4 regions of the Rhizobium sp. SG2393 genome follow, and region 2 is predicted to be linked to each of the others. Evidence: riboswitches for the same ligand, from Rfam matches in the RefSeq annotation. Region 2 holds a riboswitch; each other region holds the start of a gene.
The links. Region 2 has a riboswitch for cobalamin ahead of ACED18_RS13185 (aromatic ring-hydroxylating dioxygenase subunit alpha). Riboswitches for the same ligand answer to the same signal wherever they lie in the genome.
Positions count from the first base shown of each region.

Region 1: it holds a riboswitch for cobalamin, as region 2 does, so the genes downstream of both, bluB (5,6-dimethylbenzimidazole synthase) here and ACED18_RS13185 (aromatic ring-hydroxylating dioxygenase subunit alpha) in region 2, are expected to answer to the same signal.
Region 3: it holds a riboswitch for cobalamin, as region 2 does, so the genes downstream of both, ACED18_RS08040 (energy-coupling factor ABC transporter permease) here and ACED18_RS13185 (aromatic ring-hydroxylating dioxygenase subunit alpha) in region 2, are expected to answer to the same signal.
Region 4: it holds a riboswitch for cobalamin, as region 2 does, so the genes downstream of both, cobU (bifunctional adenosylcobinamide kinase/adenosylcobinamide-phosphate guanylyltransferase) here and ACED18_RS13185 (aromatic ring-hydroxylating dioxygenase subunit alpha) in region 2, are expected to answer to the same signal.

Region 1 covers NZ_JBHGAP010000001.1:729,214-733,405, reverse strand. The annotation lists gene ACED18_RS03485 (NAD+ synthase) at 259-1,947, shown strand; cobalamin riboswitch at 1,989-2,204, shown strand; gene bluB (5,6-dimethylbenzimidazole synthase) at 2,465-3,235, shown strand; gene ACED18_RS03475 (hypothetical protein) at 3,314-3,640, opposite strand; gene ACED18_RS03470 (DUF2865 domain-containing protein) at 3,726-4,192, opposite strand, start outside.
Region 2 covers NZ_JBHGAP010000005.1:101,542-105,733, forward strand. The annotation lists gene ACED18_RS13180 (2Fe-2S iron-sulfur cluster-binding protein) at 1-1,057, opposite strand, end outside; gene ACED18_RS13185 (aromatic ring-hydroxylating dioxygenase subunit alpha) at 1,060-2,304, opposite strand; cobalamin riboswitch at 2,445-2,664, opposite strand; gene ACED18_RS13190 (DUF6656 family protein) at 3,041-3,649, shown strand; gene ACED18_RS13195 (L-threonylcarbamoyladenylate synthase) at 4,007-4,192, shown strand, end outside.
Region 3 covers NZ_JBHGAP010000001.1:1,696,486-1,700,677, forward strand. The annotation lists gene ACED18_RS08025 (energy-coupling factor ABC transporter ATP-binding protein) at 1-618, opposite strand, end outside; gene ACED18_RS08030 (energy-coupling factor transporter transmembrane component T family protein) at 615-1,355, opposite strand; gene ACED18_RS08035 (energy-coupling factor ABC transporter substrate-binding protein) at 1,365-1,655, opposite strand; gene ACED18_RS08040 (energy-coupling factor ABC transporter permease) at 1,661-2,329, opposite strand; cobalamin riboswitch at 2,378-2,611, opposite strand; gene ACED18_RS08045 (serine hydrolase domain-containing protein) at 2,705-3,850, opposite strand; gene ACED18_RS08050 (histone deacetylase family protein) at 4,127-4,192, opposite strand, start outside.
Region 4 covers NZ_JBHGAP010000001.1:998,232-1,002,423, forward strand. The annotation lists gene cobN (cobaltochelatase subunit CobN) at 1-120, opposite strand, end outside; gene cobW (cobalamin biosynthesis protein CobW) at 133-1,197, opposite strand; gene cobU (bifunctional adenosylcobinamide kinase/adenosylcobinamide-phosphate guanylyltransferase) at 1,203-1,727, opposite strand; cobalamin riboswitch at 1,873-2,255, opposite strand; gene ACED18_RS04755 (cobyric acid synthase) at 2,294-3,757, opposite strand; gene ACED18_RS04760 (hypothetical protein) at 3,860-4,138, shown strand.

The sequences.
Region 1 (4,192 bases), on a different contig from region 2:
TTGCAGCGAGGCTGTCATCCTGGCGTCACGTCAGTGTCATGCTACTGTCATAGAGATGTCATGTTGAATGGCGCATGAATAAGTCAAGCGTCCGGGCGCGCTGACATTTGCCAATCCCCATTGACCTGGCATTTCGGTCACGCAGGGTTGCCTCACCCCCCGCGCGACATCACGGCGCCGAGACGGATTTCGTTTTCCGTCGGGATGCTCTAAATGGCACCTCGAACGGATCGCTATCCCGACCGAGAGGGCCCGCCTATGACCGCTTCCGCTTCCCCGTCTGCTGTGCCGGACCGCCTGCGCATCGCCGTCGCGCAGTTGAACCCGACGGTCGGCGACATCGCCGGCAATCTGGCGCTGGCGCGCAGGGCACGCGCCGAGGCGGCCGAGGGCGGCGCCGATCTGCTGCTCCTCACCGAACTCTTCCTTTCCGGCTATCCGCCGGAAGACCTTGTCCTGAAGCCTGCCTTCCTGAAAGCCTGTTGGGCGGCGCTCGAGACGCTGGCGGCCGAGACCGCCGATGGTGGCCCCGGCCTCATCATCGGCCTGCCGCGACAGGGGGAGGCGGGTCGCCACAACAGTGCCGCCGTTCTCGATGGCGGCCGCATCCTGCATGTGCGCGACAAGGTGGATCTGCCAAACTACGGCGAGTTCGACGAAAAGCGCGTCTTCGTCGAAGGTGCGATTTCCGGTCCGGTCGATTTTCGCGGCGTGCGCATCGGCGTGCCGATCTGCGAGGAAATCTGGAACGATGCGGGCGTCTGCGAGACGCTGGCCGAAGCGGGCGCCGAGATCCTGCTGGTGCCGAACGGCTCGCCCTATTATCGCGGCAAGGTGGATGTGCGCCATCAGGTCGTGCTGCGCCAGGTGATCGAGAGCGGCCTGCCGATCCTTTTCGCCAACCAGCTTGGCGGGCAGGACGAGCTGGTCTTCGACGGCGCGAGCTTCGCCTTCAATGCCGACAAGAGCCTTGCCTTCCAGCTTGCGCAGTTTCAGCCCTGCCTTGCCTTCTCCGACTGGTCGCGCACCGCCGATGGCTGGGTCTGCGAGCCGGGCGAGATCGCGACGATCCCGGAAGCGGAAGAGGCCGATTACACGGCCTGCATGCTGGGGCTTCGCGACTACGTCAACAAGAACGGCTTCAAATCCGTGGTGCTCGGCCTTTCCGGCGGCATCGATTCGGCCATCTGCACGGCGCTTGCCGTCGATGCGCTGGGGCCCGAGCGGGTGCGCACCATCATGCTGCCCTACCGCTACACATCCTCGGATTCCTTCAAGGACGCGGAAGCCTGCGCGAAGGCGCTCGGCGTGCGCTACGACACCGTGCCGATCGGCGAACCCGTCGATGCCTTCTCCTCGGCACTCTCCGATCTCTTCGAGGGAACGGAAGAGGGCATCACGGAGGAAAATCTGCAAAGCCGCACGCGCGGCGTGATCCTCATGGCCGTCTCCAACAAGTTCGGCTCCATGGTGGTGACGACGGGCAACAAGTCGGAAATGTCGGTGGGATACGCCACGCTCTACGGTGACATGAACGGCGGCTTCAACCCGATCAAGGACCTCTACAAGATGCAGGTCTACGCCCTCTCGCGCTGGCGCAACGGCGCGGTGCCGGCGGGCGCGCTCGGTCCTTCCGGCGAGGTGATCCCGATCAACATCATCGACAAGGCGCCGTCCGCCGAGCTTCGTCCCAACCAGACCGACCAGGATTCGCTGCCGCCCTATCCGGTGCTCGACGATATCCTGGAATGCCTGGTGGAACGCGAGATGGGCACCGACGAGATCGTCGCGCGCGGCCATGATGTCGCGACCGTGCATCGCATCGAGCACCTGCTCTACATCGCCGAATACAAGCGCCGCCAGTCCGCACCGGGCGTCAAGATCACCCGCAAGAACTTCGGCCGCGATCGCCGCTACCCGATCACGAACCGCTTCCGCGACCGGTGACGCGCCACGATCGCGCCTCTTGCAAAGCGTGAGCACAAATGGTGAAGTCCCGGCCATCAGGTGCCCCGGCTTGAGGTCGGGGAGAATCGGGAATCCGGTGCAAGTCCGGAACGTGCCCAACGCTGTCAGCGGGGACGGCCCCTCGGGTGAAATCTGAGGATTTCACCAGAAGCCACTGGTATCGCTTGATATCGGGAAGGCGAGGGCGTCGGTTGATCCGCGAAGTCAGAAGACCGGCCTGATAACCATGGAGCGGACCCGTATGGACGGCGGGACGCTTGGTTTGCGGCGGGATGCGAGGCTCTGACAGGGCCGGCGTCCTCGAGACCGGTCGTCCGCCAGCATGCATCAAGGCATGGTCGATCGCCGGCATCCGCTCAAGGGGAGGATGAGGATGATGGACAGCTTTGGCGACCGGTGTGCCGGCTCAGGGAGCGTGCAGCCGGGCACGAGTGTTACGGCGACGGATCATGGACAAGCGACCGTCCAGGCCGATCATGCCGGGTTTGCCGGGGCGTTGGCGACCGCCGACGGGGATGCCGCACGACGCGTGGCGAATGCCGGTTCTGATCCCGGCCTCGATCCGGATTGCGACCCCTGGCAATCCCATCGCCATGCCGCCGGCCCCTTCGATCCGGCGGAGCGCGCCGCCGTCTACCGCGCCATCGAGACACGCCGCGACGTGCGCGGCCAGTTCGAGCCCACACCGATCGACGATGCACTCCTGCGCCGCCTGCTCGCCGCCGCCCATGCCGCGCCATCGGTCGGCTTCATGCAGCCGTGGAATTTCATCCGAGTCACCAGCGAGGCCGTGAAGGCGAGGGTGCATGCCGCCTTCGCCACGGCCAATGCGGAAGCCGAGGCCATGTTCGAGGCCGGCGCCCGCGACCGCTACCGCGCCCTGAAGCTCGAAGGCATCCGCGAGGCGCCGGTCAATCTCTGCGTCACCTGCGACCCGAGCCGCGGCGGCCGCGTCGTGCTGGGCCGCACGCACCAGAGCGAGATGGATCTCTATTCCACCGTCTGCGCCGTCCAGAACCTGTGGCTCGCCGCCCGCGCGGAAGGCATCGGCGTCGGCTGGGTCTCGATCTTCCGCGAGGCGGAGGTGAAAGCCATTCTCGGCATTCCCGATCATGTCCGCATTGTCGCCTGGCTCTGCCTCGGCCACGTCAGGACCCTCTACGACGCACCCGAACTCGCCATCAAGGGCTGGCGCCAGCGCCTGCCGCTCGAGGAGCTGGTGAGCGATGAGGGATGGGGTGCGGGGACGGCGTTGTTCGGGGGATGAGACGCTCCGCAGTCGGCATCGGATGGACGGACGGGAGCACCGCGGCTATCGGGCCAGCCCGCGGTCGTGCTCCAAATCTCAGGGCTTGTCTTCGAGTTCATCGACCCGTTCCGCGACTTCGACAACCTGCCTCTCGATCCGTGCAAGGGATTGCTCCATTGCCGTCTGGACATTGGCGAAAGAGCCGCCGATCTCCATTTTGATCATCAACTCGATGTCGTCGCGCAGTTCCGTCTCGCGTCGCTCGACACGGCGGGTGAGTTCATAATTTGCGGTGACGAGGCGCAGTACACCGGCCATATCATTGCGCAACCCTGCCATTTCCTGGCGGATCAGGCGCATTTCGTCCATCTGGACCTTTGCCTGACGCGCCAGAAATTCGAGACTGATGGTTTCGGTCGTCATCGCCTGTCTCCGACTGTCGTGCGAAGATAGCGCGAAATCGCGCTGCTACAAAGCCCGTTTGCGGTTCTGGCTGCGCCCCAATCCCTCAGTTCTGCACCGGCTGATATCCCGGCCCGGCCGGGTTCTTGAGGTCGATGCGGGATTCTTCCGAGGGGAGGAAGGTAGGGCCGACGACGCGGACGCGGGTGTTCTTGGGGTCGTAGGGACGTTCGTACTGGGTGGTGGCGCGCAGCGGAGTTTCGGCAAGCGCCGGCAGGGGCTTGGATGTCTGAACCTTCGATGTCTCGGCCTTCGACGGCTGCGCTGCCCCGTCCTCCGGCTCGCCACTGAGCGTCGCCGTCTTTGGCAGCTGGCAGCCGCACTGTGCGGCGCCGGCGCGGTCGCGGGTGCGGTAGGCAAAGGCGTTCGGCAGATCGGAATAGGGCGCCCCGGTGGTCGCGGAGACCATCTGGTCGCTCTCTTCGGTCGTGAGGTTATGGTAATAAAGTTCCGTTTCGGCCCCGGGGCATCGGGCCGAACAGGCCGCCGCATCGCGCGGAAAATCCTCCGGCG
Region 2 (4,192 bases):
CACCCAGCGGGCGCGAGCAGCAGGCGAGGATGTAGCCTTCCTCGATCTCGTCATCGAGGATACCGCCATTGTGGTTCATCTCGACCTCGCCGGAGAGCTTCATCACGCGGCAGGTGCCGCAGATGCCGCCTTCGCAGGCCGCGCCGATGCGCACGCCATGGGCGCGTGCGACCTGAAGGATCGTCTGGCCGGGCGCGCAGGCGACGTCCTTGCCGGCCAGCGAAAAGCTGACGATGGCGGCGGGCGCGCCCGGCTCGCCTTCCGGCAGCACGACGGGCTCGGGGGCTGCGGGCTGGAAGCTTTCCTCGTGGTAGCGGCCCATGTCGAAGCCGTTCGCTTCCAGCGCGCCCTTGACGCCGCGCATGAAGGGCTCCGGGCCGCAGCAGAAGACGGTGCGGTCCCGGAAATCGGGGCAGAGCAGCTTCAGCTTCTCGATATCGATGCGGCCGCGCAGGCCGTGCCAGCCATCACGCGGCTGGTGGCCTTCGACCACGAAGCCGAGCGAGAGGTTCGGCATGTTGGCCGAGAGGCTTTCGAGCTCGGAGCGGAAGAGGATATCGCCCGGCGTGCGGGCGCAGGTGAGGAAGGCGACATCGCTCAAGGGCGCGCAATCGGCCATCCAGCGGGTCATCGACATCATCGGCGTGATGCCGGAACCGGCGGAGACGAAGAGGTACTTTTCGCCCGGATGGCGGGCGAAGGTGAAGTCGCCGAGCGGGCCGAAGGCCTTCAGCGACATGCCGGGCTTCAGGTTCTCGAACATCCAGCGCGTGCCGATGCTGCCCGCCTGAGCCTTTACCGTCACCGCCACCGTGAAGGGCCGCGAGGGCGTGGAGGAGAGCGTGTAGGTGCGCATGACCGGCTCTGGGCCGACGGGCAGTTCCAGCGTCACGAACTGGCCGGGCAGGTAACGGAACCAGCCCGGCTTGTCGGCCTTGAACACGAAGGTCATCACGTCGGCCGTTTCCGCCGTCACGGCGATGCATTCCAGCCGGTGCTGGCGATCGTTGAACGGCTGGAGTTCGTCGAAATGGCGGAAGGTCGACGCAATCGTCATGGTCAGGCAACCCGTGCGATGGAGGTGGTTTCGCCCTGCAGGCGGTGGGTCATGAAGGTCGTGTACCATTCGACGAACTGCATGACGCCGCCTTCGTGTTCCGGCGAATAAGGGCCGGGCTCGTAGGCCGGGGAGCGGATGCCGAAAGCGTTTTCCTCCACGATCTGGCGATCCTGGTCGTTGGTTTCGGTCCAGACGTGGGTGAGTTCCTCGAGATTGTAGTCCACGCCCTCGACGGCATCCTTGTGGACCAGCCACTTGGTGGTGACTTCCGTCAGCTCGGGTCCGAGCGGCAGCACGCGGAAGGTGATGGCGTGGTCGGTCAGAACGTGGTTCCAGGTCGTCGGGTAGTGGAAGAGCAGCAGCGTGCCGATGTGGCTCTGCGTGACCTGATCCGACATCAGACGGCGGACGGCCGGGCGGCCGGACATGGTGTAGCTTTCCGCATCATTGATCAGCGGCATGCGGGCAACGCGCATCTGGCCGGTCGGGTGCATGCGGAATTCGCTCGGCAGGCCGGCGGCCTCGCATTTCGCCCAGTGCTCGGCAATCACCGGATCGTCCTTGGCGCCCTGCACGCCGGTGGCCGTCGGGGCTTCCGGGTAGGTGCGGCAGAGTTCCGGATGGTTGGCGGCGCAGTGGTAGCACTCGCGGTTGTTTTCCCAGACGAGCTTCCAGTTGCCCTTCTCGATGATGGTGCTTTCGAAGGCGACCTTGGTGTCCTTGAGGTTATGGGGCGCGAAATAGGGCTCCATCATCTCGCGCATCGGCGCGAAATCCATCGGACGTTCGGAAAGGTTGATGAAGATGTAGCCCCCGGCGGTCTCGCAGGCGATCGGCTTCATGCCGTGGGTGGTCTTGTCGAAATCCTCGCCCATCTGGCGGGCGAACAGGAGCTTGCCATCGAGTTCGTAGGTCCACTGGTGATAGGGACAGACGAGCTTGGCCGAGGTACCCTTCTTCTGGGTGCAGACCCGCGAACCGCGATGGCGGCAGGAATTGTGCAACGCGCGGATCACGCCCTGACGGTCGCGGACGATGACGACGGGGTATTCGCCGACCTGGAGGGTAAAATAGGAGCCGGGCTTGGCGACCTCGCAGTCATGGCCGACGAAGAGCCAGTCCTTGTACCAGACTTCTTCCAGATCGATCTTGAAGAAATCGGGATCGGTGTAGAAGGCCTGTTCGAGGCTGTAGCCAGGCTTGCGGCCCTTGAGGCGCTGGAGCATGTCGCCGCGGATCGTCATGATGTCGTCATTCCTCGCTGGCCGGCGGAAACGGCACGGGCCGGTCCGGGGCGTGATCTCTTCGTCTTGGCCTGGAGGAAGGCGGAGCAGTGGGATGGCTCCGGGCATGGAGCATCCGCCGCTCCAGCCGCCCACCGCAGCCGGTCGTTTCGCTTCAAGGCTGGTTTCCGGGCTCCAGAGCCGTCCCTTCGTGGGGACCCGGACGGCGCCTTCCCAGGTCATCCGCTGATTGCGGGGATCCCAGTGGCCTCCTGCCGTTCGTCGTGCTCTGCTACCGTTGCGGGGGCAGCGCCGGATTTTTGACCGGCTTCCCAATTCTCCGCCCTCCCTCGGGGCGGCACCTCGAATGGCTCCATCTAATCGCAGAGGCAGGCGTCGCAATATCCTGATTGCGCCAAGCCCAACGCTTTTGACGACAGGCTGCGAGATGTTTGATCGCCACGGCTAACCGGTTCAAATGGCGGGTTTTTTCCGCTGCGCACGCGGCGGGCAAGGTCGCGCTCAAGAGATGGGCATATGCCGCAGAAACAGCCGATTGCGACGATAGTCCTGCCATGTGACGCGGCACCGCGGCTGCCACGCAAGCCTCGGACCATGCCCGCATGATTGGGTGATGGCCAACTGACGTTACCACAGCCGCGCGGGGCGGCTGGCAAGGCCTCGTTAATTTGCATCTTCTAACATTGGAGCATCGTGGCCGACGGAATGCGGCCGGTGGTTGTGGATGACGACGAGCATGAGCAAGCTCAGATATTACGACAACGCCTCCAAGTCGAAGGCCGCGCGGGTTGGCCGCGCCATCTATACCGAGTTCCTGCGCACCGGCCGCATTGACCGCGCGCCGGAGGACTGGAACCATCAGGAACGCCGCTACCTGACCCATAGCGAAGTGGCGGCGCGCACCGGAAAGCGGCTGGAAACGGCCGGCGAGACCACCTGTGCGCGGCTGAACGGCTTTCACAAGGCGATCCGCTTTCCGAAGATCATCTTTCACCGGACGCTGGCCGACAGTCCGCACCTGGGCTACTGCCACGTGACGGCGGCGCGCACGCGCTTTCCCGGCAGCGCCGGCGACATCACCTGGTCCTTCTACCTCGCCAATTTCTTCGCCGATATCGGCGAGGCCGACGACCAGTTCTTCCGCCGCGTCAGCCTCTCCTATTCGCGCATGTATTTCGCCGTGGCCACCGAGGCCAGCGAGACCGGCAAGGACTTCACGATCAATCGCCGGTTCCGGCCGAACGGCCTGCTCTTCCGCACCCACGACCCCAAGGAAGCGCTGAAGAACGTGCTGCTGCTCGGCGCCCGCAACGAGGAACTGCGCAAGATCGTCAAGGCGCTGTGAAATTGCCTCGCACCCGCCCGCGGGCGGTGCGGAGCGGATGGCTCCCTTTTCAGTCTTTGGCATTTTTCTTTGTCCTCGAATGCGCTAGGTGATGGTGCAAAGGGCGCCTTGCGGTGCTCCCCGATTGGTGCGCTCTGCATCCGCTCTCTCCGTCATCCTCGGGCTTGTTCCGAGGGTCCACGCGGCGTCCGCATCCCTGGCTGTGGATCCTCGGGGCAAGCCCGAGGATGACGACGGTGGCGATTGGCGCCGCTGACGGCAGAGGGGTTCGCGCTGCGGAGTGCGGGTTGCAGACGCCGATGCCACCGGGGACGCGCTTTCCGGCGCCCGCCCCTTGAAGCCTAGCAGGTGCGACGCATGGCACGGATCATCGATGTGAGACGCGACCCGGACGAGGCGATTGCCGCCGCGCTCGACGTGCTCGGCCGCCGGCTGCCGGTCGCCATTCCCACCGAGACCGTCTACGGGCTGGCAGCCGATGCGACGGAGGCGGAGGCTGTCGCCCGGATCTACGAGGTGAAGGGCCGGCCGCGCTTCAATCCG
Region 3 (4,192 bases), on a different contig from region 2:
ATCGGCAAAGCCATAGGCGGCCTCCATGTCGTGCGTGGCGACGACGAGGGCCGTGCCGGCTGCGGCCAGCGCCGACAGCACCGCCATCAATTCCTCCACCCCGGAGGGATCGAGGCCCGCGGTCGGCTCGTCCAAGAGCAGCACGTCGGGCCGCATGGCGATGAGCCCGGCAATCGCCACGCGCTTCTTCTGGCCGAAGCTCAGCATGTGGGTCGGCCGTGCCGCCAGCGCCGTGATGCCGAGCGACGCCAGCGCCTCATCGACACGGGTGCGGACCTCGCCGGTGGAAAGGCCGAGATTCATCGGCCCGAAGGACACATCCTCCACCACCGTGGCGGCGAAGAGCTGGTCGTCTGGATCCTGCAGAACGAGGCCGACGCGGGCGCGCAGGCGCTTGAGATCGGCCCTGCCGGTGCCGACCGGTGCCCCATCCAGCAGGATCGTGCCGCGATCGGGTTTCAGCGTGCCGTTCAGGGTCAGGAACAGCGTGGATTTTCCCGCCCCGTTCGGACCGAGAAGAGCGAGCTTCTCCCCGCGCCCGACCGAAAGCGAGGCGCCGTCAAGTGCGACGCCGCCGCCCGGATACGCATAGCCGATGTTGATGGCCTGGAGGATCACGGCAGCACCCCGCAGACAGCCGCCACCAGCGCCAGCCCCGCCGCAATGGCGCCGAGCCGGACGCGCGAGGCCGCCGTTTCGGCCGAGAGGAAGGCAAGCCGCCCGTCATAGCCCCGCGCCGAAAGCCCGCGCTCCAGCCGTCCGGCCCGATCCAGCACGCGCGGCAGAAGCGCCGCCAGCAGCATGCCGCCGCTGCGGATGCGCCGGCGCCAGCCCACATCGCCGAGCCGGCCGGCAAGCGAGCGCTGGCCGCTTTCCAGACAGTCGAGCGCCAGCCAGATGATGCGGAACATGACCATCGCGATATCGCTGATGTCACGGTTGAGGCCGAGCCGCTGCAGAAACTGCAGGATCGCCGTCAAGGGCGTGGTCAGCGCCAGAAAGAGCAGCGCCGAAACGCACGTCGCGCTCCGCAGCGCCACGAAGGCGGCAGCGGCGATCGTTTCTTCCGGCGCGAGCGTGACGAAGGGCGCGGCGGCGGAAACGGACAGCGCCTGCGCCAGCGTTCCCGCCAGAATGAAGAGCCCTGGCACCCTTGCTGCCCGCAGAAGATCGCAAGCGCCGACACGCGCGCCGAGAAGCGTCACGGACAGAACCGTTGCAAAGAGCAGCACCTGCGACGCAGGCGAGTGGAAGGCGAGCGACAGGCCCATGCAGCCGAGCGAGAACAGGAGCTTCTCTCCGGCCGCCTTCTGTCGCCAGCGGCCGGTCTGGGCAATCCGATCAATGTCACGCATGGCTTGCGATCAGGGCTTGTCGGCGGTGCGGGCAGGCGCCGAGCGCCGCCCGAAATAGAAGCCGACGAGGCCGGCGCCAATCGCCGCCTGCAAGGCAAAGAGCAGGCTTTCGATCTCCCCGCTTGGCGGCTCCCAGAGCGGGCTGGCCCAGGGCTTGTAGTCCGGCCGGATCTCGCCGATCAGCGCCTCGGCCTCACCGTCGGAGCCGGAAAACGCTGCGTCCCCGCCGTGGTGGATGACGAGCGGCAGGATGGCGAGGCCGACGACGGCGGCCAGCATCAGAAGATTGCGCTTCAGCATGGGCGTCAGGCCTTTCCGGAGAGGATGTTGAGGGCAAAGAGTTCGCCGCGGCTGTAGCGCTGCAACAGGTTGAAGACGACGACGGTCAAGAGTCCCTCGCTGATGGCGAGCGGCACCTGCGTCGGCGCAAAGACCGCGAGGAACTTCACGGCAGCGCCCGCAACACCCGAAACCGGATCGGGGAAGGCGGCGGCAAGCTGCAGCGCCGTCACGCAATAGGTGGCGAGATCGTCGAGCGCGGCGGCAAAGAAGATCGCGAGCGCGGCGGAAGCCCCCACCCGTTGCAGCCCGTGGAACAGGCCATAGGCGACGAAGGGGCCGACGATCGCCATGGAAAACACGTTAGCGCCGAGCGTCGTCAGCCCGCCATGGGCGAGCAGCAGGGCCTGGAACAGCAACACGATCGTGCCGAGCACCGTGGTCACAGTCGGGCCGAAGAGGCTGGCCGCAAGACCGGTGCCGGTCGGATGCGAGCAACTGCCGGTCACCGACGGGATCTTCAGCGCCGAGAGCACGAAGACATAGGCGCCGGACGCCGCCATCAGCATCTTCGTCTCGGGCTTTTCCCGCATGAGCCGCGTGATTCGCCGGGCGCCATAGACGACGAAGGGCGCCGATGCCGCGCCCCAGAACAGCGCGTGCGAGGCCGGCAGAAAGCCTTCCATGATATGCATGTCGATCTCCCTCTCCGCGCCCACCGCGCGGGACAAGTTGAAGCCGCGCTTGCGGCGATCCTCGAGGGCAGGTCTCCTGGCTTGCGGGTCTTTGCCGGTCATCCGCCTTATCAGCCCGGATGCGTGTGCTCGCGCGGGGCCAATGGCATGTCGGATGGGGCTCGCCGCTCACAGTTGCGGGGGCAGCTGCGGTTTCGGTCCCTGATGGGTAGTCCTCACCGCATTCCCTTTTCATCCGCCCTCCCGTTCGGGTCAGGCGGAACCTTCGAAGGCATGATGCGCCGGTCAGCACCGGCGCGTCCGGAGTCGTAGGACGAAGCGGGGCCGAAAGCAATCGCGATCTGCGCTTCGCCCCGTCGCAAAACGATGGGTGGCTCAGCCGTCGCGGCACACCCGGCGCAGCGCCGCGATGATGGCATGGTCGAGGGCAAGATCGCTCGGCATCTCCTGGCTGGAAAGCTTCACGGCCACCGAACCGGAACGCCGGTCCACCCAGATCCACTGGCCGTGAATGCCGATCGCCGCAAGCTCGCCCTCGCCCGTCTCGTACCAGTAATTGCGATAGCTGCCGCCGGGGAAAAGCTGGGCCTGATCGCCATTCGCCCAGGCGGCCCGGCTGCCTCCCGTCAGGAGATCATCGATGAAGACGGACGGGACGAGCCCGCGACCGCCTTCCAGCACGAGTTGGCCGACGCGCGCGAGATCGCGTGCCGTTGCCGACATGCCGCCCGCAGCCCGGGCCGCGCCCAGCGGGTCCACCGTCACCGTCGCATCGCCCAGCGCCCCGAGCGGCTTCCAGAGCGCCTCGGACAGGAAGGTCGCCCAGCGCTGCCTTGCAGCCCGCTCAATGGCGATCCCGGCAAGATCGGTGTTGGGAGAGCGGTAGGAATGGCGTTGCCCGTGCGGTTCGGCTAACCGCGGCAGGGTGATGAGGAAGGATAGCATGTCCTCAACCGGCGCCCCCTCCAGCCGCGGCGCCCAGCCCATCGAGCGGCGATAGCGGATGAAGGCGCCCTTGGTGTCCAGATAGTCCTCGGTAAAATCGAGGCTGATCTCCATGTCGAGGAGCTGCTGAAGCGTTGCATCCGCATAGGCCGAGCCGGCCGCCTCCGGGATCAGCGAGAGGATCGGTTGGCCAAGATCAAGCCGCCCCTGCCCCACCAGCACGCCGGCCATCAGCGCCGTCACCGATTTCGTCACGGAAAACATCAGATGTGGCAGGCCGGGATCGGCATGGGGCGCCGTCCATTCCGACACGATCCGCCCGCCGCGCATCAGCACGAAAAGATCCGTGTTGCTCTGCGTCAGGAAGGTCTCGAACGTCGCCGGCCGGCCATCGGTGCCGGTCACCGCGACATCGGCGACAGGTCCGAGCGGCACGGCCGGCGGTTCCGCCTGCCGGTTGCCGCGGATCAGCGCCACGGGCACGAATTCGCTGACATGCTGATAGGTCCAGCGCGTGGCGGGAAAGGTGCGCCAGTTGGCGAGCGTAACGGTACGCCGGTCGAAGGTGTCGGTCATGGTGTGGGTCTCCTCAAGACAGTGTGTGATAGCCGCTGCCTGAAGGCGCAGATACGCGACGGTGCGCGGTTTCCTGGGCTTGAAAGCGCGTCAAGGGCAGCCTTCTCCTCCGTCATGCTCGGGCTTGACCCGAGCATCCAGGCGGCGAGCGCCGTGGTCGAGGCGTGGATCCTCGGGTCAAGCCCGAGGATGACGGAACCGGGTGGGGCCTGCGCCGTCGCCGGAACCGCGCATCACGCGACACGGTGGCCGTGCATTCCACCCGCCAAACCGCCCTCACGCCCCCTCGAAGCCCGTGAGCACGCCGACCGCGTTGACCCCGATCTCCGCCACCGCATAACC
Region 4 (4,192 bases), on a different contig from region 2:
GACCACGGAAAGCTCCGTATCCGCTGCCGACAGGAACAGGATGTCGGCCGGAGACTGGCCAAGGTCGATCGCCTCGTCCCCGTCACTGATCGTTCCCTTTTGCGCCAGCAGCAGATGCATCGTTTCCTACCCTCAGACCGCTGCGGCAATGGCAGCGCGCACGGCCGCTTCGTCCATGTCGTGCAGGCCGATGACGACGAGGCGGGTGCTCCGCGTCTCGCCCGCTGCCCAGGGACGGTCGAAATACTGGTCGATGCGCTGGCCGACGCCCTGGATCAGAAGCCGCATCGGCTTGCCCGGCACATCCGCAAAACCCTTGAGGCGCAGCACGTCATGGGCCGCAATCACATCCTTCAGCCGCGCGACGAAGGCATTGGGATCGGCAATCGGGCCGAGTTCCACGATGAAGCTGTCGAATTCGTCGTGATCGTGCTCTTCGCCCGCCTCGTGCTCAATCTCGTGGTGGGACTTCCGGTTGGCGATATCGCCTTCCGTGCCAACGCCGAGACCGAGCAGCACGGCCGCCGCCACCTCGCCGTTCTGGGCCTCGATCATCGCCGGCTTACGGTGCGTGCGCGAGGCGACTTCGGCGCGAACGGCGGCAACGCCATCGGCGTCGATGAGGTCGGTCTTGTTGAGCACGATGAGGTCGGCCGCCGTCAGTTGGTCCTCGAAAAGCTCCTCGATCGGGCTTTCATGGTCGAGATTGTCATCTTCGGCGCGCGCCGCATCCACCTTGTCGTGATCGTCGGCAAAGCGGCCGGCGGCCACAGCGGCGCTGTCCACCACCGTCACCACGCCATCCACCGTCACCTGCGTGCGGATATCCGGCCAGTTGAAGGCCGCGACGAGCGGCTGCGGCAGCGCGAGGCCCGAGGTCTCGATGATGATGTGGTCGGGGCGGTTCTCGCGCTCCAGAAGCCTCGTCATGGTCGGGATGAAATCATCGGCCACCGTGCAGCAGATGCAGCCATTGGTGAGCTCGATGATGTCGTCTTCCGTGCAGGCCTCCGCACCGCAGCCCTTCAGCACCTCGCCATCGACGCCGAGATCGCCGAATTCGTTGATGATGAGGGCGATGCGCCGGCCGCCTGCGTTGGTCAGCAGGTTGCGGATCATCGTCGTTTTGCCGGCGCCGAGGAAGCCGGTGATGACGGTGGCGGGGATCTTGCCCGTCTGCGTCGTCGTGGAAGCCATGGAAATCAACCTTTCATTCTCAGCGGCAGCCCTGCCGCCACGAAGTAAACCTCTGAAGACGCCGCGGCGACCGCCTGATGCAGGCGGCCGGCATGATCGCGGAAGGCCCGCGCCATGGCGTTCTCGGGAACGATGCCGAGCCCGACCTCATTGGAGACGAGAACGACCAGCCCTTTGGCCCGTGAGAGATGGCCTGCGAGCCGCGCCGATTCGGCGGCGATATCAGCCTCCTCCATCATCAGATTGGTGACCCAGAGGGTCAGGCAATCGACGAGAATCGCGGTGCCGGGATCATCGAGCCTTTCCAGCGCGCCGACGAGATCCATGGGCTCCTCGACCGTCTGCCAGGACGGCCCGCGGCTTTCGCGGTGGGCGGCAATGCGCGCCCGCATTTCATCATCCCAGGCACGGCTGGTGGCGATATAGGCGCTGGCAAGACCGCTCTCCACGACGAGCCGCTCCGCAAAGGAGGACTTGCCGGAGCGCGCGCCGCCGAGCACGAAAATGGAGCGGGAGGAAGACGCCGTCACGTGGACCACCGTACGGCAGCCGCAGGCCTGCGGTCACGACGCACGCAATGAATTCGGGTGGCGGGGACAGTGCCCCACCGGACAGTCTCGCGAGCCATGACAACCTCCGTGCTGGCCGAATGGGCGATGATGCGCCCGACCGGGCTCTTCGCCCGTTTCGGATGGCAGGTCTCCTGGCTCGCGGGTCCCTTCGCGTCCGGCATGATGCCGGCGCGAAAACGGGGTCGCCTCGCCTTCCCGGATCGAAGCGGCATGAAAAGGCGGGCGATTCGTAGAAAATAGAGGCGCCCCACCCCGGTTGATCATGCCTGATCCAGTGGCTTTTCCAGCACCGCTTCCGAAAACCCGCCTTGCACGACACGCGCAAATCCGAGGTGAGCAGCAACGTTGCCGGATGGCGACCCCTGACCGCTCTACAGTCGCGGGGTCGGCTGCGATGAGGATGCCCGACATGGGTCCATCCCTTCGCATTCCCATTTACTCCCAAGCCGGCCGCCCGGCCCGGGAACCATCCTGAGCCGAGCAATAGATATTTACGGCCGAAAAGTCAAAGCCCGCCCGCGCCGTCAGGCGGCGCCATCCAAGAGCCGTGACAGGAAATCCGGCGACAGCATCGTCTCCAGTTCCGAGGCAACATCGTCGAGTGCGGCATCGACGGAGGCGCGGTAGTCCTCCACCCCGCCGCTGATGCCGAAATCGGCAAGAAGTGCGCGGCGGAAGGCATCGCTGGAAAACAGCCCGTGCAGATAGGTCCCGAACACCCGCCCGTCCGCCGACATCGCCCCGTCCGGCCGCCCGTCGATCAGGACGGGCGCGCGGGCGCAGTCCGCACCCGTCGTCTTGCCGAGATGGATTTCGTAGCCGGACAGCGCCACATCGTGCACGGTGGAATGGGCGGAGGAGTTGCGCACCGTCTTTTCCGGCGCCATCTCCGTCTCGATGTCGAGCAGGCCGAGGCCCGCGATCTCCCGCTCGCTGCCCTCGATGCCGAGCGGATCGGTCACGCGCTGCCCCAGCATCTGGTAGCCGCCACAAATACCGATCACCTGCCCGCCGCGCCGCCGGTGCCGGGCCAGATCCTGGTCCCAGCCTTGCATGCGGAAATCCCTAAGGTCGGCAATGGTCGATTTCGAGCCCGGCAGGATGATGAGACCGGCATCGGCCGGCAGCCGCTCGCCCGGCCGCACGAAGACGAGGTCAACCTCCGGCTCCTGCGCCAGCGGGTCGAGATCGTCGAAATTGGCGATCCGCGGCAAGACCGGCACGGCGATCTTCAGCGCCCGCCCGCGACCGGCAAGACGCCGCTCCAGCACCACCGAATCCTCCGCCGGCAGGCGGCCGGCGGCCTTCAACCAGGTCACGACGCCGAAGCAGGGCCAGCCGGTGAACGCGCCGATCGCCGTCAGCCCGTCATCGAACAGGCTGACGTCACCGCGGAACTTGTTGATGATGTAGCCCGCGATCATCGCCCGGTCTTCCGGCGGCAGGATCGCATGCGTGCCGACAAGAGAGGCGATCACGCCGCCCCGGTCGATATCGCCGACCAGCACCACCGGCACGCCGGCCCGCGTCGCAAAGCCCATATTGGCGATATCGCCGGCCCGGAGATTGATTTCCGCCGGCGAGCCCGCGCCCTCGACGATCACGAGATCGGCGCCCTGTTCGACGATCGAAAAGCTCTCCAGCACCGCATCCATCAGCTTCGGCTTCAGCGCCTGATAGTCGCGCCCCCGCGCCTGCCCCGCCACCTTGCCCTGCACGATGATCTGGCTGCCGACCTCCGACTGCGGCTTCAGGAGAACAGGGTTCATGTGCACCGACGAGGGCACGCGCGCGGCGATCGCCTGCAGCCACTGCGCCCGCCCGATCTCGCCGCCATCATCGGAAACGGCGGCGTTGTTCGACATGTTCTGCGGCTTGAACGGGGCCACCTTCAGACCCCGGTTGGAGGCCAGCCGGCAGAGCCCCGCCACCAATACCGATTTTCCGACATCGGAGCCGGTCCCCTGCAGCATGATCGCGCGCGTCATTCCGTCTCCGTCCGATTGTGGCAGAACCGCCGCAATCCCCTGCCCTGCCTCAATTTCGCCGCCTCCGTTTATGCACCGGAAGCGGTGCTCGACGGAGGAGCCATGCAAAGTTTGCATAGTATCGCATTTGCGACATTCGCAGCCGATTTCGGCGTTGCGAAGCCGCATATCCGAGCCTATATCAGCGCCATCAACACGAAGGAAGCGCGAGACTTCCTCTTACCTGAGGTCACACCCATGCTGTTCATCTTCAGCAAGCCGAATTTTCTCCAGATCGCCTGGAACTCCCAGGTGCCGGCAAACCAGTCGCGCGTCCGCAACATGGTCGCCGATTCCCCGATGGGCCCGCTCGGCTTCATCCGCACCCGCAACGTCGGCTGATATTCTGAGACTATGGCGGACCGAACGAAGGCGCGCTCCCGAGTGCGCCTTTTT